DNA from 3 places in the Dechloromonas aquae genome. Region 3 is predicted to be linked to each of the others. Evidence: riboswitches for the same ligand, from Rfam matches in the RefSeq annotation. Region 3 holds a riboswitch; each other region holds the start of a gene.
The links. Region 3 has a riboswitch for cobalamin ahead of bluB (5,6-dimethylbenzimidazole synthase). Riboswitches for the same ligand answer to the same signal wherever they lie in the genome.

Region 1 (9,703 bases), 1.8 Mb from region 3:
GGATCGCCCCCAACGTTCCGCACGAACTGATCGGTGACTCGCTGCGCCTGGAGCAGATTCTGATCAATCTGACCAACAATGCGATCAAATTCACCCAGCAAGGGCATGTGGTGGTGCATGTCGAACTTGAGGAACTGACCCCCAGCCACGCGGCGCTGCGTTTCGATGTCGAAGATAGCGGCATCGGGATCAGCGAGCAGCAGCAACAACATTTGTTCCGCCCCTTTGCCCAGGCTGAAAGCTCAACCTCCCGGCGCTACGGCGGAACGGGGCTGGGACTGGTCATCTCCCGGCGCCTCGCCGAAATGATGGGCGGCCGCCTCGAACTGCGCAGCCAGCCAGGCGTCGGCAGTACCTTTTCACTGCACTTGCAACTCCCCCGTCAGCACGACGAAGACCGCCCCTGGGTGATCGTCCCGGAACATCTGCAAAAGCTGCGCCTGCTGATCGTCGACCCGAACGAACGCAGCCGCAGCGTCACTTTCGAAATTGCCCGCTCGCTGCACTGGCATGTCGTCGCACTCGCCGGTGCCGACGAGGCGATCGATCGCCTCGAAGAAGCCATGTTCTGCGGACAGTCTTTTGACCTCTGCCTGCTCGCAGTACAGCAGGAAGAAGCCGCCCGGGAACTGGCCCGACGTCTGCGCGATGAAGTCCCGCAAGAACTGCAGCCACGCATCATCCTGTTGGCCAGTCAGCCGGAAACCCGCCTGATTGCAGAACTGCGGGAAAGCGTCCAGGTTGCGGCCATTCTGCTCAAGCCCTTTACCCCGTCCGCCCTGTTTGAAACCGTCAGCCCCTTCTTCCTGATCGGCCGGCAAGAAAGCAGAAGCGACGGCGAAGCCCATAACGACTACCGGGGCCAGGCCCGCATTCTGGTTGCCGAAGACAACGAACTGAACCAGATTCTGATCAGCGAACTGCTTTCGCGCCGGGGCCTCGAAGTCTGCATTGCCAGCGACGGCGAAGAATGCCTGCTGCAACTCGAAAGCAACCCCGACGGCTTCGACCTGGTCCTGATGGACATGCAGATGCCCGGCATCGACGGACTGGAGGCAACCCGGCGACTGCGCGCCGACCCGCGCTTTGCCGAACTGCCAGTTGTTGCATTGACCGCCAATGCCCAAGCACAGGATCAACGCGCCTGCCTGGCAGCGGGGATGAACGACTTTCTCAGCAAGCCGGTTGATCCCCGACAGCTTGAAGCAACCCTGCACCGCTTCCTGAGCCATCTGATTCCGGCACTGACGCTGCCAGCCAGCCCGCTCGACGAGCCAGTGCGCCCTGCCATCAGCCAACAACTTGCACAAGCTCAGGAACCACATCTCAACAGCAGCGAAGCCATCCGCCGCATGGATGGCGACTTCGGGCTCTACCGCGAAATGCTGCAAGCCTTCGCCAAAAGCTATCAGGATCTGGGCGACCGCCTGCGCCGGCTTGGCCACAGCCCCGACCGCGACCAGGCGGTGCAGCGTCTGAGCCACACCGCCTGCGGGCTGGCTCGCACCATCGGCGCCGAACACCTGGCCGAGCAAATCCGCTCGGTTGAACTGGCCAGCAGCGGGCCTGACGACACCCGATATGCACAACAACTCGACCAGTTGCTGCCAGCTCTGGAAGAGGAATTGCTGGCGGTACTCGACGAAATCAGCAGTTGCGTGCAAGCCGAGGCAGGCTGGATGCCGACACTTCAGCCAACAGCAGACGATCCAGAGGCCAGCAGGGAAACTATTCCGGCTGCAGGCTGATCTCGACCGTCAGCGGCTGACCGCGCCGCAGCACCCCGAGGCGGACGCGGTCGCCGATCTTGAAGTCATCAAGGCGGCGCGAGAGATCGCGCACCTTGCTGACCGGCTGGTCTTCGACGGCGACAATCAGGTCGCCGAGTTCGATCCCGCCGTCGCGGGTACGCCGTGCCGCCTGCAAACCGGCCTGTGCCGCCGCCGAATCCCTGGGCACGCTGAGCACCGCCACGCCATCCACCGCAAAAACCCGCTGGATGCGCTCGTTGAGCGCCTCGTCGACACCGATCCCAAGCGCCGGCCGCAGGTAACGCCCGTGGCTGATCAATTGCGGCACCACCCGGTTCACGGTATCGACCGGCACGGCAAAGCCGATCCCGGCGCTGGCGCCGCTCGGGCTGTAAATCGCGGTGTTGATCCCGATCAGCCGGCCGGCCGAGTCGAGCAGCGGCCCGCCGGAATTGCCGGGGTTGATCGCGGCGTCGGTCTGGATCAGGTGTTCGATGCTGCCCCCGTTTTCGCCGCCCAGGCTGCGGTCGAGCGCCGAAACGATGCCGGTGGTCAGCGTCCAGTCGAGACCGAAGGGATTGCCGATGGCAAACACCTTCTGCCCGACCTTGAGTTCGGCGCTGCTGCCGACCGGCACCGGCGGCGGCCGCTTGAAGCCGACACCGATCTTGAGCACCGCAATATCATGTGCCGGCGACGCGCCGACCAGCCCGGCGCGGAAGCTGCGCCCGTCGGCCAGCTTGACCGTCGCTTCGCTGGCCTGGTCAATAACGTGGAAATTGGTCACCACATGCCCGGCATCGTCCCAGATGAAACCCGAGCCGGTACCGCGCGGCACGCGCTGCACATTGCGCGTCCAGAAATCGACCACCTCACCCTTGGTGGTAATGAACACCACCGAATCGCGGGCATTCTCGAACAAGCGGATCGTCGATTGCTCATCCGCCGCCAACTCGCCACGCGCCGCCACCGTACGCGGCTGCGCCTCCGGGCGCAGCCCCAGCCAGCCCAGCGGATCGAGCCGCCCCTGCCACAACATCATCAGCAAGGCCGAAGCCAGCGTCAGCCAGAGCAGGCGGGAAAGAAAGCGGTCGGACATCGAAACTCCTCAACACCGAAACGGTGAAAAACCGGAAACCGGTCAGTTGACCGTGAATATGGCGATCAGTGCGGGAAATTCAAGCGTGAAACGTCTGGCGAGCAAAGTGTGCAGAACTGACCGAAGTAACCCGCTAGCTGATCAACTGCGTTGAGTGCTATTTCCGCTTGATCGCGGGATGAGTTGAGCAGGTTCTACAGAGTTGATGCAGGACGCCACAGATGGATTAAATACCTCTACCTTTCAAGTTACTGCCCATTATAAGTCAAAATAAACTTAATGATTGCATCGTGCAAATCAAAACCATCTCTTCCATCTTTAAATAAAACAATAAAAGCAAACACATACAATGGAGACAACAAGTCCATCTCCAGAAACCTCTCTCTCCAATCCTTCGCTTTATGCGATGTATTTTGACTTAGGCTTGACAACCCCGCCTCCTTCACTTCGGCCAAACGATTAACTTGTTCATTATCCATAAAAATAAATAACCTAAAATAACCAACAACACTATACCAATATAAATTTAATGATGGGAGAGGCCACTAGCCACTAATTTCTTGTGTAACGAATCGAGAGTTTGAGAGCTAATTTTTGAGGTTGCAGAGAGATGCATTACGTCACCATAGATCGACTCATATTCAATATTGATTTCAATTGGCTTACCTCCAATTAGCTTTACCAACTCCACCATACACATATCATATCCATCAGCATTTGTAATAGAGAGAAGTGGCATATCCGACCCTGCTCTTATCGCTGTCTCTCCCTTTGGCCATCCTGTTGCAAAGCAACTAGAGTTTAGTGTTGTCGCAGATAGAACTTCAGACCAACGATCTGAGCCAAATCCACTTGCAACCACATTCCCAGAACTTACCGAAAAACCTTTAACAATCGCAGGCCCGAGTCCATCATTGGACAAATATATACCATTGCGCCGTTCTTTCCCTTCCATGTATGGCGTAACCTGAAGAATTGGCATAACCGATTTTCGATTATGAACTCGGCTCACATCAACTTGCTGCCATGCAAATATGGCCGATAAAATTGAAATAAAAACAGCAGATACAGGTGCCAGTGACCGCTTTAAAATACGAGCAACCGTCATAAATATTAAATAAAATCAGAAAAAATTAAAATACATAGAATAGAAATTAACAGGACACCCAAAAACAATTTGAGCCATCCGTAAACATGCCCAGATAGCCAGCTTGAGGCCTAAAATATCTAACTTGGCACACCAATTCTGATGCTTTTGGGCGAAGTTAGTTGCCTTGAAGGTCATTTTTGGAGCTTAAAAATAGTTTTTAAGCACCCTGTTAAACAACCGCTTTCATGCACTCCAGACAATGTATAAATTCTACGATTTAAACATGCGAGATATCGGTTGATCCAGCTTGTCTGACGGCGAAGTATGGTTGAGCCATGTTGACTCGGCAACTGGTCTGATCGGTGCAACGCTTGCGCTATCCTATCTGTAGATACAAGGCGTCAATCTACCCGGTATGACCATCCGGAGTGGCCCGAAAACCCGCCCCACCGCCCGTCGACCGTGTTAACCGCCCCAAAAACGAAGCTTCAGGTCTTCCCCCGCCAGCGGGCGAACCACTCCGCGCTGCATTCCGGGCGGTCCTCGCTTTTGAGCAGGCGCAGGTTGAGGACCATGTTTTCCAGCACCAGTTTGGCGGCGACGGCGAGCAGGACGCGTTCGCGGGCTGAGGCGTCGAGGATTTGCGCCTGTTCGGAGATTTCGCAGACCTGGGTGCAGACCAGGCTGCGCAGCGCCTCTTCGTCGCAAGGCAGGTCCGCGTAATCGATCGGATCTTCGGCCTCAACATCGCGCATCAGCGCCAGCAGTTCGTCGCTCGACAACATGGCTTGCTCCCCGGTGGTCAGTGTCGATGCGGTTCTGACCACCGGAACGGCCACAAGTGCCGCTGCCTTTGCGCCCTTGCAGGAGCGCCTTCACGGTCACTGCCTCGCGGCAAGGTCCCCGTCGGCGCTGCCTCTTGGCCGCGTGGTTCAGAACATGATGCGCATACCCAGGCGCAGCGAGCGCGGTTCCAGCGGGTGCACCAGGCGGCCGTCGAGGCTGCCGCCGACGCCGCAGCCGCCGGTGCCGGCCAGTGCTTCGCTGCGGGTGCAGGCACCGCCCCAGTATTCGATGTCGTTGGCCTTGCGGTCGAACAGGTTGAGCACGTCAAGAGTGAATTGCAACTTGTTGCTGACCCGGTAGCCGGCTTTCAGGCTGGTCATCCAGAAGGCCTGCGATTTTTGCGCCCCGCTCTCTTCCAGCGCATAGGCGCCGAGGTAACGCAGGCGCAGGCCGCCAAACCACGCGCCGCCGTCGTCCCAGGTCAGGCCCAGCGAGGCGGTGAGCGGGATCGCGTTGGGCACCTGGCGGCCGCCGTTGATTTCTTCCTTGAAACGCGCCTGCGACCAGGCCACGTCGGCATCGAGAATCATCCCGTTGCCCGGCGCGTAGTAGTTGGACCACTCGACACCGTGGCGGCGCGAAGCACCGCGCGGCTCGGTGACGCCCTCGTCGCCGATGAACACCAGTTCGGAGGCCAGTTCCTTCTGCCACAGCGTCAGGCTGCTGTTCCAGCCGGGCAAGGGATTGACCCGGACGCCGACCTCGCCGCCCTTGGCCTTGACGATCAGCGGCACCGGCTCGGCCGCGCTGCCGTCCTGCGGGTTGACCCGCGCCGTCGCGCCGCGCACGTCGTTGCTGTGGAAGCCGTGGCCCCAATTGGCGTAGAACTCGCTCGGCCCGAGCAAATTAAAGGGGCCGAAAACGACGCCAAGCTTGGGACTGGTCTGGTTGGCGCTGACTTCGCCGCCGTTGCTGCCATTGTTGGCGCCGGCCAGCGCCTTGGCCTGCGCCCGGAACTGATCGTGGCGCAGGCCGGCGCTGGTGCGCAGCCAGTCCTGCCACTGGGTGCGCAGCTCGGCATAGAGGCCGAGGCTGGATTCGAGAATGCGGTCTTCGCGCACGGTCTCGGTGCGGCGGCGGTTCTCAGTACGGTGCAGGCCGACCTTGGCGATCCGGTCCTGGCGGAAATCGGCGCCGAGCGCCAGTTCACTGTCGCGCCAGTTCGGCCCGAGGAACCAGCGTTGCTCACCGGCACCGCCCCAGACGATGCGTCGGTCGGCCTGTTCGTGCTGGTCGCCGTTTACGCCGCTGATGTAACCGGAAGGCCCGGAAAACAGGTTGAGGCCGTAGTCGATCACGTAGGCATTAGCCTTTTGCGCACTGTTCTCGCCACTGCGCGCCCATTCGCCGGACAGGCTATAGCGGTGGGTTTTGCCACCGTCGTTGGCGCCCAGCGGCGCGTAGCGGCCAATTTCGCCGCTCTGGATCGCGCGCTGCGGCACGTGTTCGGTCGCCGTCCAGTCGGCGCGGTAGAACATCGCGGTCAGCGCCAGGCCGTTGCTCGCCGAACCTTCCGAAAGGCGGAATACCGCGTTGTGCTTTTCCAGGTTCTGCGCCTGAGTCCACGGGCCGTCGTAGCCGGACACCTCGGCTGCCGAAAGCAATGTGTAGCCGTTCTCGAAAGTGTGGCTGCCGGCCGCCAGCAGGCGGCGGAAGTTGCGCTGGCCGAGGCCAACATCGACAAAGGAGGCCGGCAGGCGGCGCTGGTAGTCGATGCGGCTGCTGCCGGCGGTGACGAAATCGCCGTCCTCGGCGGCATAGACGCCCTTGCGATAGCGCACCGCGCTGACCAGTTCGGGGATCAGGAAATTGAGGTCCATGTAGCCTTGGCCGTGGGCGTGAGTGCGCATATTGACCGGCATGCCGAGCACCGTGGTCGCGAAGTCGCTACCGTGGTCGAGGTTGAAGCCGCGCAGGAAATACTGGTTGGCCTTGCCGTCGCCCGAGTGCTGGGTGACGATCAAGCCGGGCACCGCCTCCAGCACCTCGGCCGGACGCAGCAGCGGCCGGTTGGCCAGCTGCTTGCCAGTCACCGTGCCTTCGCTGGCGGTATCGGCAACGCCGACCAGGTCCTTGCCGCCGCCACTGACGGTCACCTCCTGCAAGGTCGGAATGCCGGCGGCGCCGGCGGGCAAGGCAAAGGCGGCGAGCAGCGCAAGCCCGAGCGGCTTGCGGGCAAGATTGAAGTGCATGGTTTTCTCCCTGTCGTGATTTTGCTTGATTGGCTTGAGTGGCGGGATATTTGGTCGAATTAAGCGGAAAACTGGCAGTCGGAGTCGCCGCCAAATTGACCACTGAATTCCCGGCGGGCTGGCGCTAGCGCAGGGCCTCGACCGGATAGCCGAGCGCGTCGCAGATCCGGCGCAGCGGTAGATGCGCCGCCGGTACGGTGCACGAATCGTCTGCCGGCTCCGTTGCAGCCCCCATGGCAGACCCCATGGCAACCTCTATTGCTGACCCCGCAGCAGGCTCGGTCGGCAAGTCAGCCGCCGGATGCGCAGCCAATTGCCACTGGCGAACGCCCAGGGCGCGCCCCATGCGCAGTCCGCGCGCCAGCAGCGCCCGGCCGACGCCTTGCTGCCGCCAGCCGGCAGCGACGCTGGCGGCAAGTTGCGCCTGACGCCCGGCCAGCCGCAGATGCAGCAGGCCGACCAGAACGCGTTGCGAGGAAAAAGCGCCGATGCACAAGTCGCGGCGGTAATCGAGGCTGTCCACATAGGCGGCAATCGCCTGCGCGGAAAGCGGTGCAGCAAACAAGGCCACCTGCGCCTCGGCATCGAGCGCGCCGAGGTGGGCAGCAATTTGTTCGCCATCAAGCGCGGCCAGACGGCGCACGCGGACATGCGGCAGGACAGCCGCCAGAGGCGCGACGGATAAGGCAGGACAGGCCGACATCGACAGACTCCGCAAGCGGGACGGGAAGCGGTGATCTGGCCGGCAGGCGGTAGCGCGGTGGCACGTGCCCGGAGCCGAATCGACACGGTCGACTCGCCGGAAACGCCAAAAACCCGCAGCGCATTGCGCCTGCACCTTTCGCCAGGGACACCCCGCCCCATCGTTGGTTGAAAGAATGTTGCGGCAGGTCTCCTGGCTCTCGGTTCATCGCCCTGGCCCGCCTTCCCGGAAAATCTTCCAGTGGCTTGAGGGGCAAGGACTCGCCGATCACAGTTGCGGGGGCAGCCCCGGATTTCGACCTTGCACAGGCCGGCACCGGATTCCCTTTTGATCCCGTTCGGGAACCATCAACAATGCCCGGATTGTAAACACCGGCAAGGACAATGTCAAAACAAAAACACTAGGGATAGTAGAAAACATACAGAGCAACCACTACCAGTTGTGCCCATGGCAAAAAACGCCCTTGACCACGGTCGACCGTGGTCAAGGGCAATTTTCATCCGGGCGGCACGGCTTCAGCCGCTGCTCAGGTCGCCGCCTCAGTCGCCAGCCACGCCCGCCCGCGCCACCGAACGCCCGCGCAGGCGGCGCCAGCCGAGCACGCTGCCGTAGCCGACCAGGCCGATGCCGAGCAGCGAGAGCGCGATCACCAACCCGTCGCGCAGCCCGGGCCAGGCGGCCAGCGGCGGAAAGTCGAGCCGATGCAGGCCGTGGTAGAGCCAGCGTTGCGCGGCGCTATCGCGGCTGGCCAGATGCACCAGGCGGGCGCTGGCCGGGTCGAGATAGACCCGGGTTGAAGCGGTGTCGGCAAAACTCAGGCGCAGCACCGGGAAGACGCGCGGATGATGGCGCAGCGGGTAGTAATCGGCGTCGCCTTCGCTCAGCCAGCTGGCCGCGAACGCCACCCCGGGGCGCAATTCGGCCGCCGCCGCGAGCAGGCGGGCGCTGTCTACCGCCGGAGAAAGCCGCTGTTCACGGTCGACCAGCAGCGAAGCCGCTTTTTCCCCGGCCGCCCTGCCCTCGCCCACTGTGCCACCGGCTGCCTGGCTGGCCCGCTCACCAGCCGAACGAGCCGCAAATCCAGTCACCGTCACGGTCGCCAGCCCAGCCGACGCTTCGGCCACCGACTCAGCAGCCACCGACCTGGCGACTACCGACCCAGCTGCCGAGTCCCCCACTATCTCGCCCACTGCGCCGGCAAATTCGCCGCGCAGTCGGACCAGCGGCTGGCCGGCCAACAGCCGCCATTCGCCGCTTTGGCTGCCGGCCGGCAAGATCGGGCGCCAAGCCAGCGCGGCGGCATCGAAGCGGCCGCCGGCCAGCCCCTGCTGCTCGCTGCGCAGGTCCGGCCCGGCGGCCCAGCCGAACGGCGCCAGCGACAGCCAGCCGCTGAACAGCCAGGTGCAGAGAAAGACCCCGCCGGCCAACCCGAGCAAATGGTGCCAACGCTTGGCCGGATCGCGGTAGGGACTGACCCGGCCGTCGCGATACGGCCGGCGCAGGCACAACCGTTGACAACCCAGCCACAGTCCGCTCAAGCCGAGCAGCAGCGCCAGCGCCGCCAGCCACAACACCGTTTGCCGCCAGACCTCGCCGAGTTGGCGCAAGGCGGTGAAGTAGAGCCAGTGGCTAACGCTGCCCAGCCAGTTCCAGGCGCGTTCGCCGGCCGCCGTGTCGAGCACGATCTCGCCGCTGTCGCGGCCGACGTACCAATCGCGGCCATCGGCCAGTTCGACCCGATAGAACGGCCGCCAGGCGTCGAAGCGGCGGTACACCGTCCATTGGTCGCGCTCCACCGGCTCGATCCGCGCCACCTCGCCGCCCACCCGCGCGACTACCCGCCCAGCGGCGGCTTCGCCGGTCAGCGGCGGCAGCAGCCGGCCGCTGGCGGCATCCACGGTCCACCAGCGTTTTTCGGCAAAGAAGCGGTAGACCGTGAATCCCGGCTCGGCGTCGAAACGCACCGCCTCCGGCCAGCCCTCCCGCCCCAGCCCTTGCCAGGCAGCCAGCGGCGTCAGCTGC
Region 2 (9,703 bases), 1.8 Mb from region 3:
GGCCCAGCCCAACCAGACCCTGGCGATCTACATGGGGATTACCGGCGTCGACACCATCTCGCGCGAACTGCAGGCCCACGGCCTGCCTGGCGACACCCCGGCGGTGCTGGTGTACAAGGCCACCTGGCCGGAACAAAAGCTGCACCACGCGACCCTGGCGACCCTGCCGCAGGTCGTCCGCGAGCAGGCAATCAAATCGCCGACCTTGCTGGTGATCGGCAGCGTGGTGAGTCTGGCCGGCAAGTAATCGTCCGCTCCCTCGCGGCAAAATGGCAGCGACCGGAAGGCGCTGCCATTTTCATTGCCGGCCTGCCCCGTGGAGCGCTGCTTATGCGCCTTTGCCGCCTCTGGCCTGGCGCAGCAGATCGCCTGTTTCCCCTGTCGCCGGGATGGGCACCGTGGCCGCTGATGTGCAGGAATTAATGCCGTTTGCCAGTGAATATCGGTGAAATACCTTGCGGCCAGGAAAATCCTGGCAGCGATTCCCCGCATCCTTCCGATTCTGTCGTGCCCGTCGGTTAATCATCGGAATATCCAGGCGCGGTAAATTGCGCAATAAAAGGCGATTCGGGATGGCCGGTCGGGGCGGCCCGAGCGGCGGTGATTAGTTCAAAAGGTTTAATTAAATGAGCGGGTATTTCAGTTCGACCGGGTTCATTTCAATTTCTTTTTCCCGCCACTGTGTTTATCGCCGCATCGCGACTGCCGATTTCAGGTCAGGAACGGGGCGGAGCGATTCCCTTTTTGCCACGGCGGGCAACGCAGCGTATCGGGCGGGCCTGCGGTTGCCTCGCGGAGTGGGCCAAATCGGCCAATTTTCACGGTCGACCGTGAAAATTGGCGGTTTTTTGCTGGTGATCCGTGCCTGCCGAGCTGGTATCGGGCGGCTGTTCGCGAGTGTTTGCGGTGATCGTTGGGGGGGGCAATCGGGGAAAACCCCTGTTTCATATTTGCCAAAAGATCATGCATTGCGTCATTTAAAGGGCAGTTTTAATTCATTTTGAATGGGCTCGGGTTAGGGGGGCTTATGGGGAGCCCTTACAATCGACAGCGCTCGAATCAGGTATTTGGCGGCACTGTCCCGCGTCGGAATCGACTGGTTTAACCCGCAGTAGGTGTTCCTTCTTCCGGCCAGGGGCACGCCGCCTTTCCCTTTTTCGTTATCCCAATTAAATGATCCTGAATAAGGATGGAGACCATTGGTATGAAACTCAAAATCTGTGCCTTGCTTATCGCCAATCTCGGCCTGGCCGTTGCCCAGCCCGTTGTTGCCGGTGAAGTCGAAGACCTGAAAGTGCTGGTCAAGCAGCTGCAGCAGCGTCTGGAACAACTCGAAACCCGCGAAGCGACCAAGGTTGCCGCCGCCCCCGCCGCCGCTCCGGCAGCGGTGCCGGCCAATGTGGTGACCGCCGGCACCTTGCCGGGCTCGATCAAGCTGCCGGGGACCGAGACCTCGCTGAAGGTTTATGGTTACGCCCAGCTCGACGCGACCCATGACTTCAAGGGCCGCAATTCCGACATCAACAACAACGACTGGGCTTCGGCGCTGTTCGTCCAGCCTTTCGACAAGGCCAGCACCGGCCGTTCGCACAAGGGCCAGACCTACGCCACCGCGCGCACTTCGCGGATTGGCTTCGAAACCGCGACGCAGACTTCCAGCGGCGTGCTGCTGACCAAGGTCGAGGGCGATTTCAACGCGCCGAACCAGTTCCAGGGCGAACTGGCGACCAACTCCAACACCTTCCGCCTGCGTCACGCCTACGGTCAGCTGGGCAACCTGCTGGTCGGCCAGACCTGGTCGAACTTCTCCGACCTCGGCTCCTTCCCGGATACCGTCGACTTCAACCCGCCGGGCACCACCGCCTTGCTGCGCCAGCCGCAGATCCGCTACACCATCCCGCTGGCGACCTCCAAGCTGGCCTTGTCGGTTGAAAATTCGCAGAGCCTGTCCTTCCCGACGGCACCGGGCGTGAATGATTTCGACCGCTCGCCCGATTTCGTCGCCAACTGGACCATGAGTGGCGACCGCGGCCACCTGTCGCTGCGCGCCGTCAGCCTCGAATACCGCAACGACAACCACGCCAAGCGCGGTTACGGCCTGGGGCTGGGCGGCAGCCTGAAGCTGGGCAACGACACGCTGGTCGCCGGCATCCAGGGTGGCGAGGGCATCGGCCGTTACATGCTCAACTCGCTGGTGCAGGGCGCTACCGAAGCCTCCAACTCGATCCATCTGTGGAAGGCTTACGGCTGGCACGTCGGTTACACCCACGCCTGGAACGCCAAGTTCCGCAGCAATCTGATCGCCAGCCAGACCGTCTTTGATCGCGACGAGGTCGCCAACGTCGCTCAACGTGGCCTGGGTGCTGCCGATCTGTTCCCGAACCGCCGCATCGAGCAGGTATTCCTGAATACCTTCTGGGCTTTCGAGAAGAACGCCGAATTCGGTCTGGAATACGCCTGGGGCAAGCGCACCACCTTCAACAACGAGGTCGGTACCCAGAGCCGGATCAACGCTTCGGTCCGCTACAGCTTCTACTAAGCCGAACCCGCGCCGAATCTGCGCCGGAAGATCGACAGGGGCCTGCGGGCCCCTGTTTTTTATGCGCGCTTGGCGGCCACCGCTGCCGCCGGGATCGGAAAGATCCGGTCGTAAGCCAGGTTGAAGAAGAAGGCATAGACGACGTAGGCAAGCGCCAGGCCGATGTCGGCAATCAGGGCTTCGAGCCAGCTCATGTCGGTCAGCCAGACGATCAGCGGCAGGCTGGCGAGCAGCAGGCCGGTTTCGAAACCGATGGCGTGCACCGCCCGCCAGAACACCGGACGGCGGTCGGCCGGGCGGCCGGTGAGGCGGCCTTCGAGCCAGTCGAAGCCGGTGTTGTAGGCGGCGTTCCACAGCGCCGCGAGCAGCGCGACGAGGGCCAGCAGCAGCAGCGAATCGCCGGCGTGCATGCCGCTCAGCCAGATGAAGGGCGGGGTGATCAGCAGCAGACCGCCGATTTCAAACAGCGCCACCTGGCGGATACGGTCGGGCAGGCTGCGGAGTTGGGGGGAGGACGACATCGGATGAGCGGCGCGTGGAGCGCGCAGAGGCTGAAGCGGGAAAAGGATCGAGGCTAGCCGAAAGCGCCGGCCCGGTTTGTAACCGAATGTCAGCACGCAGCATCCGGCAGATGATGCGGAGTTGCGGTGCAGGCAAGGTTCGCCGGCTGCGGCCGGAAAAATGCCCGCTTTCACGGTCGACCGTGAAAAAAGCAGAAAACCGCCGGTGGCAGCGTGTCGCAGCGAACCTCCGTCCCCGCGCAAGAATCGGATTGTGGGCCGGTCCGACGATCCTCTATCCTGCTGCCTTGATTCATTCTGCGACATTGCCATGACGCCTGCCGATCTTTCCCGCTTGCTGCTGCTGGCTGCCATCTGGGGCGCTTCCTTCCTGTTCATGCGGATCGGGGCGCCGGTACTCGGGCCGGCGCGGCTGATTTTCCTGCGGGTCGGGCTGGCGGCGCTGTTCCTGCTGGCAATTGCCTTTTATCTGAGAAAGCCGCTGGCGGTTCGCCGCTGCTGGAAGCACTATCTGATGCTCGGTTGCTGCAACTCGGCGGTGCCGTTTCTGCTCTTTGCCTATGCCGCGCAAACCGTTTCCGCGTCCTTGCTGGCGATCCTGAATGCCACCGCACCGCTGTGGGCGCTGGCGGTCGGGACGCTCTGGTTCAAGTCGCGTCCCGCGCCCGGGGCCATGTTCGGGATGTTGCTCGGGATCGTCGGCGTCGCCCTGGTGGCCGGGGTGGAAACTCTGGCGCTGCCGGCCGGCGGTGGCCTGGCGGTGGCGGCCGCACTCGGCGCCGCCGCTTCTTACGGGGTGGCTTCGACCTATACCAAAACGGCACCCTCGGTCGAGCCGTTGGCCAATGCCCACGGCAGCATGTGGGCGGCCACCGCCATGCTGCTGCCGCTCGCCTTGCTGGCGCCGCCTTTGGTCGCCACGCCTGCGCCGCCAGTGCTTTTCTCGGTGGCTGCGCTCGGCATCGTCTGCAGCGGCATCGCCTATCTGCTCTACTTCCGGCTGGTTTCGGACATCGGTGCCGCGCCGGCCTTGACCGTGACCTTCCTGATCCCGGTGTTTGGAATCTTCTGGGGCGTGGTCTTTCTCAACGAGTCGGTCGGCTGGCATACCTTCGCCGGCGGCCTGGCGATTCTTGCCGGAACCGTCCTGGTGACCGGCTTTTCGCCGGCAACGCTAGGGGCGAAAAAGGGATGAACATGGGAGCGATTCCTTCCGGGCAGGAACGGCACTACGCGCTGGTCGCCCGCGCGATTGCCTACCTCCGGCAAAACTACCGGCAGCAGCCGACATTGGAGCAACTGGCGGCGGAGCTTGCCGTCAGCCCGTTTCATCTGCAGCGGCTGTTCGCCGAATGGGCCGGGATTTCGCCCAAGCGCTTCCTGCAGTTTTTGAGTAAAACCGAAGCCAGGGCGCGCCTGCGGGCAGCCCGTCCGGCGCTGGCCGTCAGCGAGGAAATCGGCTTGAGCAGCGTCAGCCGGCTGCACGACCTGATGGTCAGTTGCGAAGCGATGACGCCGGGCGAAATCAAGGCCGGCGGGCAGGGGCTGGAAATGGTCCATGGCTTTGCCGAGTCACCGTTCGGCGAGGTTCTGGTGGCCTCGACTCCGCGCGGGGTTTGCCATTTCGCCTTTGTCATCGACGCAGCAGCGACGATGCTCGCCGAGCTGTCGCAGGCTTGGCCGCACGCGCAACATCGCCGCGACGACGAACAGGCCCGGCGTCTGCTGGCGGAAATCTTTCCCACGACGCCGGTACGCGGCAAGGTGCATTTGCTGCTGCGCGGGACCAATTTCCAGGTCAAGGTCTGGGAGGCTTTGACCCACACCGAATTCGGCCGGGTGATTTCCTACCAGCAGCTTGCCGACCGCATCGGCAGTCCGCAGGCCCAGCGGGCCGTCGGGTCGGCGCTGGCCGCCAACCAGATCGGCTTTTTGATCCCTTGCCACCGCGTGATCCGCGATAGCGGCGAGAGCGGCAATTACCGCTGGGGTGTCGAGCGCAAGCTGGCGCTGCAGGTCTGGGAGGCGGGCAAAACCGGCCAATAGGCCGAGCCGAGCAGGGCGGAGCCACGCTCCCGGCACGATGCGTTGTGACTCGGTGCGGCGAATGTATCCGTGGCGCCGATTCCTTCAATTTGGCGGTACGTAAATGCGGCCTTGGGCTGTCGCATCCGCTCGCTCAGCAGGATGCAGGCGGCGGGCCGGCACGGCTGTGGTGTGACCGCCGGTCGTAGATGCGTTTTGCAGCGGCTCGTGATAAAACCCCGGCGATGAAATCCGCGTTTCTTTCCTTGCTGCTGCCTGCGTGGCTGCGTGCCTATCCCCGCGCCTGCTGGCCGGCCGACCTCAGCGCCGGGGTGCTGGTGGCGATCCTGGTGATTCCGCAAAGCCTGGCTTATGCCTTGCTCGCCGGCTTGCCGCCGCAGTACGGGCTCTACGTCAGCATCTTTCCGGTGCTGGCTTATGCCTGGTTCGGCAGCAGCCGGGTGCAGGCGGTGGGGCCGGTGGCGATCACCGCGATCATGACCTATGCCGTGCTGGCGCCGCTGGCGGTGCCCGGTTCGGCTGCCTACCTGGCGCTGGCGGCGGCCTTGTCCCTGCTCTCGGGGGCGCTGGTGCTGGCCTGCGGCCTGCTGCGCCTGGGCTTTTTGTCGCAATTGCTGAGCCGGCCGGTGGCCAGCGGCTTCATTTCCGGTTCGGCGGTGCTGATCGTGCTCAGCCAGTGCAAGCATCTGCTCGGCGTGCCGGTGGCCGGGCATGGCGTGGTCGAGCAATTGCCAGCACTCGTCGGCGCCTTGCCGGCGACCAATCCGGTGACTCTGGCGATTGGTGGCGGCAGCCTGCTGCTGCTCGCGCTGGCCCGCCGCTACCTGGGCGGCGGCTTGCGCCGGCTGGGGATGCGCGGCGCGCATGCCGATTTCGTCGTCCGTCTGCAGCCCTTGCTGCTCCTGCTGCTGGCGACGCTGGCGGTGAGCTACGGCGAGCTGGATCGGCGTTTTGCGGTTGCGGTGATCGGCCAGATTGTCGCCGGGCTGCCGCCGCTGGACTGGACCCCGCCCGACTGGGGCATCCTGCGCCTGCTTTTTGTGCCGGCGTGCACCATGACCCTGGTCGGGATGGTGCAGAACCTGTCGATGGCGCAGGCGCTGGCGGTCAAGCGCGGCGAGCGGATCGACGCCAACGCCGAGTTGCGCGGCCTCGGCATCGCCAATCTGGTCGCCGGGGTCTATGGCGGCATGCCGGTTGGCGGCGGCGTTTCGCGCTCGGCGGTGAATGTCGCCGCCGGTGCTCAGACCCAGCTGGCCAGCATCGTCACCGCGCTGAGCACCATCCTGCTGGTGCTGTGGGCCGCGCCCTGGCTGGCGCGTCTGCCGCTGGCGGTGCTGGCGGCAAGCATCGTGCTCGCGGCCTGGTCGATGATCGACCTGGCCGCGCTGCGTCAGGCTTGGGCCTACGACCGCGCTGACGCCTGCGCCTGGCTGGGCACCGCCTGCGGCGTGATCTTTCTCGGCGTTGATGTCGGGATTGGTCTTGGCGTGCTGCTGTCGCTGGCGACCTTGCTCTTTCACGCCAGCCAGCCGCATATCGCGGTGATCGGCCGCTTGCCGGGCAGCGAGCATTTCCGCAACGTCGACCGCCATCGGGTCGAGACGTTGCCGGGGGTGCTCTTTCTGCGCATCGATGAAAGCCTGTTCTTCGGCAATCTGGCGGCGATCGAGACGCGAATCCGCCAGCAACTGGCGGCACAGCCGGGTTGCCGCGAACTGGTGCTGGTGATGAGCGCGGTTAACCGCATGGACGCGACGGCGGTTGAGGCATTGGCCGAATTCGACCGCGATCTCGGCCGCAGCGGCGTGCGTCTGCATCTGGCCGAGGTCAAGGGGCCGGTACAGGATCGACTGCAGGGCACTGCGCTGTGGCAGGAACTCTCGGGCGAGGTGTTCTTGTCGGCCAGCGCAGCTTTTGACAGTCTGGCCACCGACCCGGCGGCGAATCCGGGCTGAATCGCGTTTTTCCGCGCGGTTGTGGGGCTTGGGGCCATTTTCACGGTCGACCGCAGCAATCGCGATTTTTTGCTGCTTGCCCGCAACGGCATTTTTTCGGCTAAGATCGCGCCTCGTTTTTCAGGGCTACCGCGTGCGCCCGGCAGTTGAAGCATGCGGAAACGGCAACAGGTGCCCGGCAGCGCGAGCTGCAGGGTGAAACGGGAACGAGGTGCGCGTACTCCGCAATTCCTCGGCTGCCCCCGCAACGGTAAGCCAGTGCGGAATCACCTCGACGACCCCAACGGTTGTCAGCCACTGCGTCGCAACGTGACCCTCTCCGGGTGCGCGAACGACGCGGGAAGGCGGTGATTCAAGACTGGCAAGCCCGGAGACCGGCCTGTCGCCTTCGTGCCGTCCGCGCTTTGCGGCCGGCGAATGCAATGGACCGTCTGCGGGGTTGCGGATGGCGGCAGAACTGCCTTGGCGCGCGTGCGTCCCGTGGGAACAGCGGCCGGGCAGGGGTCGTCATCGGCGGGCAGACGGTCGCATCCGGAGCTTGTCTGACCATGTCTTACCCTTTTTCACCCGTATTTTCCCGTTCCAACCTGCCGTCCTTGCGCCCGCTTTTTGTTGCCACGCTGGGCGCCTTGCCCTGGCTTGCCGCCGCCCAGTCCGCGCCGGTCCAGCTGGCGCCGGTTGAAGTCAGCGCCGGCCGCGAGGTCGGCACGCTCGGCCTCGACCACGCCACCACCAGCGCCACCCGCACCGGCCTGACTGCGCGCGAGACGCCGGCCAGCGTCAGCGCGGTCGATGCGCAGCAGATGCGCGAACGCGGCGATTTCCAGGTGCGCGAGGCGATCACCCGCGCTCCCGGGATCACCGACATCGGTTCCGGCGGCACCGGCGGCCTGTCGTTTTCGGCGCGCGGCTATACCGGCACCAACTCGGTCGGCATCGCCGAGGATGGCGTCCGTGTCCAGACCGGTGCCGGCACCCAGAACTATCCTGGCAGCAGCTGGGGTTACGAGCGGGTCGAGGTGCTGCACGGGCCGGCGTCGGTGGTCTATGGCAGCGGCACGGTCGGGGCGACGATCAACGCGGTACGCAAGGAGCCGAGCCGGGTGGCCGCGCAGGAAGCGATGGTCGCGCTCGGCAGCGACGGCCTCACGCGCCTTGGCGTTGGTGCCACCGGTGCGCTGGGCGAGATCGCCAGCTACCGCGTCGATGCCTACGGTACGCACATCGATGGCTACCGCGACCTCGGCAATTCGCAGGGCGGCAAGCTGATGAGCCGGCTGCGCCTGCAGCCGAACAGCGAGTTCAAGCTTGACCTGAGCGCCGACTACAGCCTGCAGCGCCCCGAGCGCTACTGGGGCACGCCGCACGACAACGGCCGCCTGCTGCCCGAGCTGCGGCGCGAGAACTACAACGCCGACGACTCGGTGATCCGCTATGCCGACACCCGCCTGCGCGCCCGCGCCGAGTGGCAGATGAACGCGGCCTGGACGCTGAGCAACGAAGCCTACTATCTGGAATCGAAGCGGCGCTGGCTGAATATCGAGAATTACAAGCTGAATTTGCCCGCCAACCGCGTCGACCGTAGCGATTATCTGGAAATCCAGCACGATCTGGAGCAGACCGGCAACCGCCTCGAAGCCAGCCTCAAGCAGGGCGGGCATCGCGCGGTCTTCGGTTGGGAAACCGCGCGGGTCAATTTCCGCCATACCAACAATGCGCCTTATGGCGGCAGCTCCAGCGTTGCCATCCGCAATCCGGCGCACGGCCAGTGGTTCAGTCCCGACCCGACCCTGCCCAAGTTCGACACTGCTACCACCCTGAATGCGTTTTATGCCGAGGACGCCTGGCAACTGGGCGAGCGCTGGCTGCTGCTGGCCGGCTTCCGCCACGACCGGGCGGCGATCAACCGCGACGAACTGGTCAGCGGCAGCGATTTCAGCCGGACCCTGCAGGGCAATTCCTGGCGCCTTGGCCTGACGCATTTCCTGACTCGCGATACCAGCCTCTACGCCCAGGTCGCGAGCGGCCACGATCCGGTGACTTCCATGATTTCGCTGAACCTGGCCAACGCCGATTTCAAGCTCAGCCGGGGCCGGCAGGTCGAGGTCGGGATCAAGCAGACGCTGGCTCAAGGCCTGGGCGAGTGGAGCGCGGCCTTCTACCGGATCGACAAGGACGACATCGTCACCCGCGATCCCAACAACGCCGCGCTGTCGGTCCAGGGCGGCAGCCAGTTTTCGCAGGGGATCGAACTGGCGGCAGCGCTGACGCCATGGCAGAACTGGCGTTTTGAGGGCAACATCACCCGCCTGCAGGCCGAATTCAAGGACTTGAACGAGCGGGTCGGCGCCGCCGCCGTGTCGCGTGCCGGCAACACGCCGCTCGACGTGCCCGAACTGGTCGCCAACCTGTGGGGGCATTACCGGGTCGGCGCCTGGCAGGCCTCGCTGGGTCTGCGCCACGTCGGCCAGCGTTTTGCCGACAACGCCAACACCCTGCGTCTTGCCGCCTATACCGTCGCCGATGCCAGCCTGGCCTGGCAGCTCAATCGCCAGACCACGCTGCGCCTGCTCGGCCGCAACCTAGCCGACAAGGTCTATGCCTCGCGCACCTACAACAACCAGTTCATCCTCGGCGAA
Region 3 (9,703 bases):
CCGAGCGCTTGACCGGCGCGCCGTAGGCAACCCAGCCCTCGTTTTCGGCGACCAGGCCAGGGGTCGGGACCGGGCTGCGCAACAGGTCGCTGGTCAACGAGACACGGCCGCTGACGGCAATCGCGCGTCCCTTCTGGTTAACGATGACGGCAGCCTTGACACCGGGTTCCTGCAGCGTGGCATGCGCCAGACTGTGCAGGCTGTCGATATGGCCGGCGATGATCCCGTATTCGCTGATCGGTGCCAGATAGCGAACGGTCGATAAGGCCTTGGCCCGCAGTTCGTTTTCCAGGCTGCGGATTCCGCTGGCCGTGAAGAAGGCCACCAGGACGACGGAAATCAGCGTGCTTGGCAGCAGGGTCAGCAGCAACAAGCGGTAACGCAGGGTCAGTCCTCTCATCGTGCCTCCCGATCCTGCTGCAGCGCACGGCGCAGCGTGCTTTCGTCGGGCAGGGACAGGCCGAGGGACTCGGCGACATTCTGATTGATCGAAATTGCGAACTGGGTGGGGGGCATCGGGGGCGGCAGGCTGGCGCCGGACTGGGCAAGCAGTTCGGCGGTCTGGCGGGCAATCTGTGCCGGCGTCGAATACAGGCCGGCAAGGGCGCCAGCCTGAACGAAGGCCGAGGAAAAGGCAATCACCGGCTTTTGGTAACGGAAGCTGGTGACCAGGATGCTGCGGATGTTCTCCCGCTTGTAAATACTGCCATCCGGGATCGCCAGCAGGATGTTGTTGCGGGCAAACAGGTTATTAAGTGCCGGCAGCAGGTTGGTGTCGTTGTCGCTATCCTCGCTGTCAACATGCAGGCCCTGCTGTCCCAGGGCCTGGCGCAGCGCGCCGAACTGCGGTCGGCTATCCTGGCTGAGCAGCAGGCCGACCCGTTTTTGCTGCGGCAGCAACTGGCGGACAAAGGCGGCCAGGCGGCCAGGCGGCTGGTCGAGATAAATGGCCGAAATCCTCACCCTGAGCTTGCTGTGTTCGGCCAGTATCTTTTCATAATTTTGCCGTGGCAGCAGGACGGCAAGAATCGGTGTGTTGCCATGTCTAGCCAGCGCCTGGCGCAGTGCTTCGGTGCCGGCGGCGATGATCAGCTCGGTGCCCGGAGCCGGACCGGGGAATTGTTCCGGGCTGGCATGCAGGCTCAGCGGGAATCGGGCCGGATCGAGATGTTCCCCCAGTGTGCGCGCATACTCCGCATAGGGGCCGCCCTGCTGGTTCAGCACAAGCGCGACTGGGCCGCCGTAAGCCGGAGGCAACAGCAGCAGCAACAGCAGGGCGCGGAACAGGGCGGAGCGCAGCATGGGCTGGACTATAGCGCCAGCGCCTATGCCGGGCAATTGATCTAAAGGTAATAAGGTATTCCAGCGGAGCGAGTCCTTGCTTCTTCTGTGCCCCACAAAAGCAGGCTCAGTGTGCTGCCTGGCGACGGCGGATCGCGCTGCGGAGATGCTCTGCGATTTCCTGCGGCGAGGTGCCGTAGGCATATTTTCTGGCGACGCGGCCGTCGGGGCCGAGCAAAATCATGCCAGCGGCGTGGTCGACCGCGTAATTGCCGTCGCTGCCGGGAACCTTGGCATAGCGGATGCGGAAATTGTCGGCTGCGCGGCGGACCAACTGTGGGGAGCCTGTCAGTCCGAGAATCCGGCGGTCAAAAAATTCGGTGTAGGTCTTGAGCACCTTGCCATTGTCCCGCTCCGGGTCCACGGTGATGAAGATTGCTTGCAAGAGGTCGGCATCGCTGGCCAGCAACTTAAGGACTTCGGCCATTTCGACCAGGGTGGTCGGGCAGATGTCGGGGCAATAGGTGTAGCCGAAGGCGATCAACTGGTAGCGGCCGCGGAAATCCTCGTTGCTGACCGCGCGCCCCAGGGGATCTTGCAGCAGGTAGCGCGGGATGATTTGCTCGCTCTCTTCACTGTTACTGGTGAGCACATTGCGCTGCCCGGCCTGCTGCAGCAATTCCAGGCTGTGCTGGGCCTGGGCCAGGACCAGCGGGCTGACCAGGCTGAGCAGGAGCAGCCAGCGCCGGGTCACGGGCGTTGCGTCGCGAAGGCGCGGGCGAGTTCGCTTTCGGCAGCGTTTAGCCGCTCGACCAACTGCATTGCTTCCGGGCAGCGACCGCCCTGGCCTTGAGCGAGGAACGCGGTGTTGGTGGCGTGCTCGAAAATTTCGCCGTTTTCGCGGGTCTTGGGGGCGGTGGTGCTGACCGCATTGCGGGCGCGGCTGACGATTGCCAACTGCTGGCAAGCCAGGGCGGTGCCGTTGATTTCGCCGAGAACGGTCAATGCCGCCTTGCCGGCAGCTTCTGAGGGTTGCTCGCCAGCCTGGGCGGGCGTGGCGGCAAAGGCAAGCAGCGCGAGGCAGGGCAGCAGAAGACGGAGGTTCATGAACGGATGCCGAAGAAAAAGGATGGGTCGATTATAGACAGCCGCATCGGGCAATTTTTTCTCACAGATCAAAGAGCGCGCGTAGTTGCGGCAAACCTTCGCTGATCGCGACCGGTCCGGGAGTCAGGATCACGGCTGACTTGAGTTCGTGCAGGCGGCCGTTCCTGACCGCCGGAATCTCCTGCCAGCCGGGACGGGCGGCCACCCGTTCGGGGCGGAAATGCTTGCCGCACCACGAGCCGATGATGATCTCGGGAGCGGCGGCGATCACCTCGGCGGCACTCGGTTGGCGGTCGGCAGCCAGCGGTGAATAGGAGCGGGTGGCAAAGACATCCTCGCCACCGGCGATTTCGATCAGTTCCGAGGCCCAGCGCAGGCCGCAGATCAGCGGCTCGTCCCATTCCTCGAAATAGACGCGCGGCCGGCGACCATTGCGGGCGATTCGCTCCGCCGCCAGGCGTCGGGTCAGTTCGATTTCCGCCTCCAGTTCGGCGACCAGCGCCAGCGCCTTGGCTTCGGCCCCGACCAGTCGGCCGACGGTTTCGATCATCGCCAGAATGTCATCAACGCTGCGCATGTTGAGTGCGTAGACCGGAATTCCAGCCTTGATCAGATCGCGCGAAATATCGGCTTGCAGGTCGGAAAAGGTCAGCACCAGGTCGGGTTTGACGGCGAGGATTTTTCCGATGTCGCCGCTGGTGAAGGCAAAGACCTTGGGTTTTTCCTTGCGGGCCTGCGGTGGGCGCACGGTATAGCCGGAAATGCCGACGATCCGGTCCTCTTCGCCCAGCGCGTAGAGCACTTCGACGGTTTCTGTGGTCAGGCAGACGATGCGTTGGGGCAGGCGGGGCATGGTGGCGGATGAGTCAATGGGAAAGGCGTGCGACCGGGGCGAGGGCACAAAGTTTCCGACGGGCATCGCTCCGGCCGTCTTTCACGGTCGACCGCCTTTTCTTGCCAAAAAGCCGGTCGACCGTGGAGTGGCGTCAGCTTGTCTGCCAGGCCGTCAGCGCAGCCGTCAGGCGTTGCCAGCCGGCTTCGTCGGCCGGCAAGCCGCAGCGCAGCAGCGCTTGCTCAGGAAAATTGCGGACCAGGATGCCGCGCGCCGCCAGAAAATCGGCCAGTTCGCCGGCGCGTTCGCTGCTCAGTGTGGCAAACAGCGGCGTATGGCGAACCTCGCCGCAGCGTCCCAGCAGTTCCGCCAGGCGTTCCCCCGCAGCACGCAGGCGGGGGCGGGTCGCGCTTTGCCAGGCATGGTCGGCGAGCGCCAGCCGGGCGACCTCGCGCGCCGGGCCGGAAATCGCCCAGGGGCCGAGTGCCTCGCGCAACTTGTGGCGAATTTCCTCGGGGGCAAAGAGAAAGCCGACGCGGGCGCCGGCCAGGCCGAAGAATTTGCCCAGTGAGCGGAAGACGATCAGGTTTGGTGCCGCCGCGCTGGCCGCCTCCGGGGTCACGCTCAGTTCCGGCGTGCAATCGACGAAGGCCTCGTCGACAAACAGCCAGCCGCCGCGTTTCTGCAATTGCGCAGCGGCTTCAAGCAGGCCTTCCCGCGATTGGGTGACGGCGGTTGGATTGTTCGGGTGGCAGCAGAGCACGTAGGGGGTGACTGCGCTCAACGCTCGGGTCAGCGTTGCATGGTTGAGCTGGCGCAGCTTGTGTCCGGCCTGTTGCCAGGCGTGCGGGTGCTCGGCATAGAGCGGGCCGAGGCAGGCAATCGCCGCGTGGGGAAAGAGTGCCGGCAGCATCTGGATCGCCGCTTGTGAGCCGGCCAGCGGCAGCAATTGGTCGTTGCCGTAATACGCGGCGGCAGCGGCTTCGAGGCCATCGTCGTCTTCCGGCAGGCGGTTCCAGACGCTGGCCGGCAATGCCGGCACTGGCCAGCCCTGCGGATTGATGCCGGTCGACAGGTCGAGCCAGTCGGCCAGCAGAATGCCGTGGCGGGTAGCGGCAGCGCGCAGGCGGCCTCCGTGTTCAAGCATGGATGACTCCGGTAAACAGCAGCAGCCCGTGTCCCAGGCCCAGCAGCAGCAGCGCGGCCAGCCAGCCGTGCAGCGTGCGCCGGACCAGGGCGATGGCCCGTGCCAGATCATTGCTGCTCGGGGCCGGGCCGCAGCCGAGCGGCGGGCGGATTTCCTCGTGGCCGTGGTAAATCGCGGCGCCGCCCAACTGCACGCCGAGGCTGCCGGCGCCGGCAGCCATCACCGGTCCGGCGTTGGGGCTGTCCCACCCGGGCGCCTGCCGGCGCCAGCAGGCCAGGGCCTGCCGGGTCTGGCCGAGCAAGGCATAACTCAGCGCGGTGAGCCGCGCGGCGGGCCAGTTGAGCAGGTCGTCGATTTTCGCGGCGGCCCAGCCGAAAGCGTTGAAGCGTTGGTTGCGGTAGCCCCACATCGCATCCAGCGTATTGGCCAGCCGGAACAGGATGACGCCGGGGGCACCGCCGACGGCGAACCAGAACAGGGTTGCGAAAATTGCATCGTTGCCGTTTTCCAGCACCGATTCGACGCCGGCCTTGGCGACGCCGGTCGTATCCAGCTGGCTGGTGTCGCGCGAGACGATCCAGCCGACCTTGACCCGGGCGGTCGCCAGATCGCCAGCGGCGAGCGGGCGGGCGATGGCTTCGGCGTGCTCGATCAGGCTTTGCGCGCCAAGCGCGAAGTACAACGCGATGACGTCGACCAGCCAGGCCAGCGGCGTCGGCAGTACCTGGCGCAGCAATAGCGCAAAGACTGCAAAGGGCAGCACCGCCAGTCCCCAGGCGAGGACGCCGGGGCCGCGCTGGCGGCGGTTGAGCAGGCGTTCGAGAAAATTGGCGTAGGTGCCAAAGCCGACCAGCGGATGGTAGCGGCTGACTTCGCCGAAGCGCCGGTCGAGACCGACTCCGGCCAGCGCCGCCAGCGGCATGGCCAGCGCGGGCCAGGCGGCGGCGAAGATCGCGGCGGCGGGCGTAGAACTCATCGCGGGAAGTGGCCCCGAGTCTGGATGTCATCCTGCAAGCGGGCGACGGTAGCGGTGAGCGGGTCGGCCTGCTGCGGGTCGCTGCCACCCCAGCGGTCGTAATAAAGCAGGTCGGCGACCGGCAGCCGGGGTAGCCAGCCGGCTTTTTCCAGCTCCGGCTTGTCGTGAAAATGGCTGACATAGCCGATGCACAGGTAGGCAATCGGCACGATTTCCGGCGGAATGCCGAGTGCTGCCTGCAGCTCCGGCTCGTTGAAGATGCTCACCCAGCCGACTCCCAAACCTTCTGCCCGGGCGGCCAGCCACAGGTTCTGCACGGCGCAGACGCTGCTGTAGAGGTCCATGGTCGGGATGTGGGTGCGCCCGATGACCACCGGGCCGGTGCGTTGCCGGTCGCAGGTAATGCACAGGTTGATCGGCGCTTCGACGATGCCTTCGAGTTTCAGCTTGCTGTAAATCTGGCGCTTCTCGTCGGGAAACATCGCGGCGGCTTCCTCGTGGGCCTTGGCGAACACCCCACGCACCTGCTGCTTGACCTCGGGCGAGCGGACGACGAGAAAATTCCACGGCTGCATGAAGCCGACCGACGGCGCATGGTGCGCCGCCAGCAGCACGCGGGCCAGCACCTCTTCCGGCACGGCCTGCGGCAAAAACTGGCCGCGCACATCGCGGCGGCTGAAAATGGTTTCATACACGGCGGCACGGGCAGCGTCGGAAAAGGGCTGCGCTATCGACGAATCGGATTGGGTCGCTTGCGGCGAGAGGTTTTCCATGGATTCCCCTTCTGGAAAATGCGGCTGCCTGGCCTTGCAGTCGTGTTGCCGGCATGCGGCCGGCGGTTGCGGTCTCCCGGCCGGTCTTCTGACTCGGGTTCTGCCGGCGGCTGCGCCTTCCCGGCTGGGCGCCAGTGGCATCTGCAGCATCCGTCCCCCTCACAGCGTTGGGCACGTGGCGGAATCGCACCGCCTTCCCGATTCTCCATCCGTCGATGGCACCGAGAGACTTGCCTGAACCATTCAGGCGGGGGCGATGGTGCCATAATTACGGACTTTTTTCACATCGTCGTTGCCATGTCCGCTGCTCAGCCCGCCGCCGTTTCCTGTTCGACCCTGATGGTGCAGGGCACTACTTCCGATGCCGGCAAATCGACGCTGGTTGCCGCGCTATGCCGGATTCTCAAGCGCAACGGCGTCGCTGTCGCTCCGTTCAAGCCGCAGAACATGGCGCTCAACTCGGCGGTGACCGTCGATGGCGGTGAAATCGGCCGGGCGCAGGCGCTGCAGGCGCTGGCCTGCGGCCTTGAAGCGCATACCGACTTCAACCCGGTGCTGTTGAAGCCGACCACCGACAAGAAGGCGCAGGTGGTGATCCACGGCAAGGTCGCCGCCGATCTCAACGCCCGCGACTATCAGGAATACAAGCCGCGCGCGATGCAGGCGGTGCTGCAGTCGTGGGGGCGGCTGACTTCCGCTTACGAGGCGGTGCTGGTCGAAGGCGCCGGTTCGCCGGCTGAGATCAACCTGCGTGCCCGCGACATCGCCAACATGGGCTTCGCCGAGACCGTCGATTGCCCGGTGATCCTGGTCGCCGATATCGACCGGGGTGGCGTTTTCGCCCACCTGGTCGGGACCCTGGAACTGCTCTCGCCGTCCGAGCAGGCGCGGGTCAAGGGTTTCGTGATCAACCGCTTTCGCGGCGACATTTCGCTGCTCGAATCCGGCCTGCGCTGGCTCGAAGAGCGGACCGGCAAGCCGGTGCTCGGCGTCTTGCCCTATCTGCACGGGTTGATGCTCGACGCCGAGGATGCGATTGCGACTGCCACGGTCGACGGCAAAAAAGCGGCAAAACTGCGCGCGATTGCGCTGGCCTATCCGCGCACCTCCAACCACAACGACCTCGATCCGCTGCGCCTGCACCCGCAGGTCGACTTTTCCTGGATCAAGCCCGGCGAGCCTTTGCCGCCGGCCGACCTGATCGTGCTTCCCGGCTCCAAGGCGGTGCGCGGCGACCTCGACTGGCTGCGCGCCCAAGGCTGGGACGCAGCGGTGGCGCGGCACCTGCGCTACGGCGGCAAGGTGATCGGCCTCTGTGGTGGCTACCAGATGCTCGGGCGCCAAGTGCATGACCCGGACGGCCGCGAAGGCGCGTCCGGCTCGACTGCCGGCCTGGGTTTTCTCGACGTTGAAACGACGCTGGAAGCCGAAAAGCAGTTGCGCAATGTGCAGGGCCGTCTGGCTTTTGCCGGAGCGACTGCCGCCGCAATGAGCGGCTACGAAATCCACCTCGGGGTGACGCGCGGCGCCGGTCTGGCGCAGCCGGCGGTGTGGCTGGCTGCGGCCGAGGGCGAGCGGCCGGATGGCGCCTTGTCCGCTGACGGGCAGGTCCTCGGCACCTATTGCCACGGCCTCTTCGACCATCCCGAGGCGCTTTCGGCGCTGCTCCGCTGGGCCGGTGCCGGCGAGGTCGAGCGGGTCGATTTTGCCGCCCGCCGCGAGGCCGATCTCGACCGCCTGGCCGATTCGACCTGGGCGGCGCTGGACCGGCGGCGGATGGCGGAACTGCTGCCCGGTTACCCGCTCGCTTGAGGCGTTTTCAGGTCGCGTCCGGGGTTGCGATGGCGGCTTCGCCGGGCTCGGCCTGGCTGTCGCGGACGCGGATGCGTTGCAGTGCGACTTCGCGCTGCAGATTGCGCAAATCGGCCTCGCGGCCGTACAGCGCGTAGTACTTGCGCAGGGTGGCAAAGACTTTCTTGGCGTCGTGGCTAGAGAGCAGGTGTGTCGCCTGGGTGTCGGCGAGCAGGTCGTCGCCGACCGACAGCGCAGCGTGCAGCAGATCGAGGTGGGTCGCGGCATCGAACGGCGTCGCCATCAGCGCCGGGCGGAGGCCGGCCAGTTTGGGCTTGCCCTTGCTCGGCAGGGTCAGGGTCAGCAACGCGTAGTAGCTGGCCTGGATTCCCAGTTCGCTGTAGAGCAGGTCGCTTTCCTTGATCGTGTACAGGATTTTCTCGGCGTTGATCGGATCGTTGGCGGCCAGATAGCTGCGTACCAGCGCCAGTTGATCGGGCAGGGTGATTGCGCCGGGCATGGTGTCGTTCTCGATCACGTCGGCCATTGCCGTGCGCGCCGTCTCGACGTCGCCGTTGAGCGTCGCGGCTTCGGCCAGCAGGCGCTTGCGCAGATAGTTGCGCGGCGTTCGCCGGGCAACGTCGTCGAGTACCCGCTGGGCCTCGGCATGATCGCCCTGGGCCATGCAGATCTGGGCCTTGAGGTCGGCAGCATCGAAGAAGTGCGGCGCGCCGGCGACCACGCGCTCGATTTCCTCGCGCGCTTCGCTGGTCCGTTGCTGATGGTGCAGCGACCGGGCGACGCCGGCCTGTGCCCAGGGGAACTGGTAATTTTCCAGGATCGCCCGATAGGCGGTTTCGGCAGCGGTGGCATTGCCGCCGGCGAGCATGGTTTCGGCCTGCTGGCGCATGATTTCGTAGCGGTACTGGCGGCCTTCTTCGTTTTTCGCCAGCTGGCCGAGGGTGGTCAGTGCGCCGGGGTAGTCGCCGTTGCGGCGCAGCCGGTAATAGGGCGAGAAAAACTCCTTGCGCGCGGCGACGCGTTCGAGGCGGAACAGCAGCTTGTCCGGCGAGAAGGGCTTGATGATGTACTCGTCGGGTGCCAGTTCGACCGCCGAAACCACCTGCTCGTAGGCCTGTTCGCCAGTGACCATGATGAAGATCGCTTCGTCGGTGAGCAGGTTGAAGCGGCGCACCTCTTCCAGCAACTGTTGGCCGGAGCGGTCCTTGCCCAGCATGTAGTCGCAGAGGATGACATCGGGCGGGTTGTTGCGGATGCGATAGAGCGCATCCTGATAGCCGACCGCGAACTCGACGGCGAAGGCACCGGCGCTCTGGGCGATGGTGCGCAAGGCTTCGCGCGCCATCGGCTGGTCGTCGACGACGAGAAAGCGCTTTTTCGAGAAATCGACGCTCATGGCAGGGTCAGGGTAAAGACGGCGCCGCCAAGACGGCCGCCGTTACTCAGTTGGAGGTGGCCATGCCGCTCGCTGCGGCGGTGCAGTTCAGCCAGCCGGCCTGCCAGCAGCAGGCCGCTGCCGGTAGTTTGCGGCGGCAGTTCGGAAAAGCCCGGGCCGTCATCCTCGACGCACAGCTGGAGGCCGTCGGCATTGGTGCGGGCGCTTAGCCGGACCCGCTGGCGGGCGTGGCGGCAAGCATTCTGCAAGGCATTGTTGAGCATGTCGGCAACCAGATCGCGGGCGCAAACCCATTCGTCGAGGACCTGGCAGTCTACCGTCAGTTCGAGCCCGCGGGCAGCAAATGGCGAACGCTGGGTCAGCGCTGCTTCGGCACAGA

Region 1: another riboswitch for cobalamin. It lies ahead of VX159_RS07440 (hypothetical protein); the one in region 3 lies ahead of bluB (5,6-dimethylbenzimidazole synthase).
Region 2: another riboswitch for cobalamin. It lies ahead of VX159_RS07430 (TonB-dependent receptor); the one in region 3 lies ahead of bluB (5,6-dimethylbenzimidazole synthase).

What each region holds. Positions count from the first base shown of each region.
Region 1 covers NZ_CP144212.1:1,630,094-1,639,796, reverse strand. Annotated here, with positions in the region: gene VX159_RS07470 (response regulator) at 1-1,748, shown strand, start outside; gene VX159_RS07465 (S1C family serine protease) at 1,729-2,850, opposite strand; gene VX159_RS07460 (hypothetical protein) at 3,099-3,329, opposite strand; gene VX159_RS07455 (hypothetical protein) at 3,377-3,958, opposite strand; gene VX159_RS07450 (hypothetical protein) at 4,429-4,725, opposite strand; gene VX159_RS07445 (TonB-dependent receptor) at 4,873-6,978, opposite strand; gene VX159_RS07440 (hypothetical protein) at 7,103-7,681, opposite strand; cobalamin riboswitch at 7,846-8,045, opposite strand; gene VX159_RS07435 (hypothetical protein) at 8,221-9,703, opposite strand, start outside.
Region 2 covers NZ_CP144212.1:1,620,168-1,629,870, forward strand. Annotated here, with positions in the region: gene cobA (uroporphyrinogen-III C-methyltransferase) at 1-247, shown strand, start outside; gene VX159_RS07400 (hypothetical protein) at 627-1,004, shown strand; gene VX159_RS07405 (DcaP family trimeric outer membrane transporter) at 1,205-2,539, shown strand; gene VX159_RS07410 (PACE efflux transporter) at 2,599-3,060, opposite strand; gene VX159_RS07415 (DMT family transporter) at 3,371-4,255, shown strand; gene VX159_RS07420 (methylated-DNA--[protein]-cysteine S-methyltransferase) at 4,252-5,106, shown strand; gene VX159_RS07425 (SulP family inorganic anion transporter) at 5,331-7,064, shown strand; cobalamin riboswitch at 7,217-7,462, shown strand; gene VX159_RS07430 (TonB-dependent receptor) at 7,613-9,703, shown strand, end outside.
Region 3 covers NZ_CP144212.1:3,392,680-3,402,382, reverse strand. Annotated here, with positions in the region: gene VX159_RS15565 (diguanylate cyclase) at 1-400, opposite strand, end outside; gene VX159_RS15560 (ABC transporter substrate-binding protein) at 397-1,302, opposite strand; gene VX159_RS15555 (SCO family protein) at 1,409-2,035, opposite strand; gene VX159_RS15550 (hypothetical protein) at 2,032-2,388, opposite strand; gene VX159_RS15545 (cobalamin-binding protein) at 2,450-3,241, opposite strand; gene cobD (threonine-phosphate decarboxylase CobD) at 3,375-4,367, opposite strand; gene cbiB (adenosylcobinamide-phosphate synthase CbiB) at 4,360-5,343, opposite strand; gene bluB (5,6-dimethylbenzimidazole synthase) at 5,340-6,116, opposite strand; cobalamin riboswitch at 6,177-6,357, opposite strand; gene VX159_RS15525 (cobyric acid synthase) at 6,414-7,928, shown strand; gene VX159_RS15520 (response regulator) at 7,936-9,324, opposite strand; gene VX159_RS15515 (sensor histidine kinase) at 9,321-9,703, opposite strand, start outside.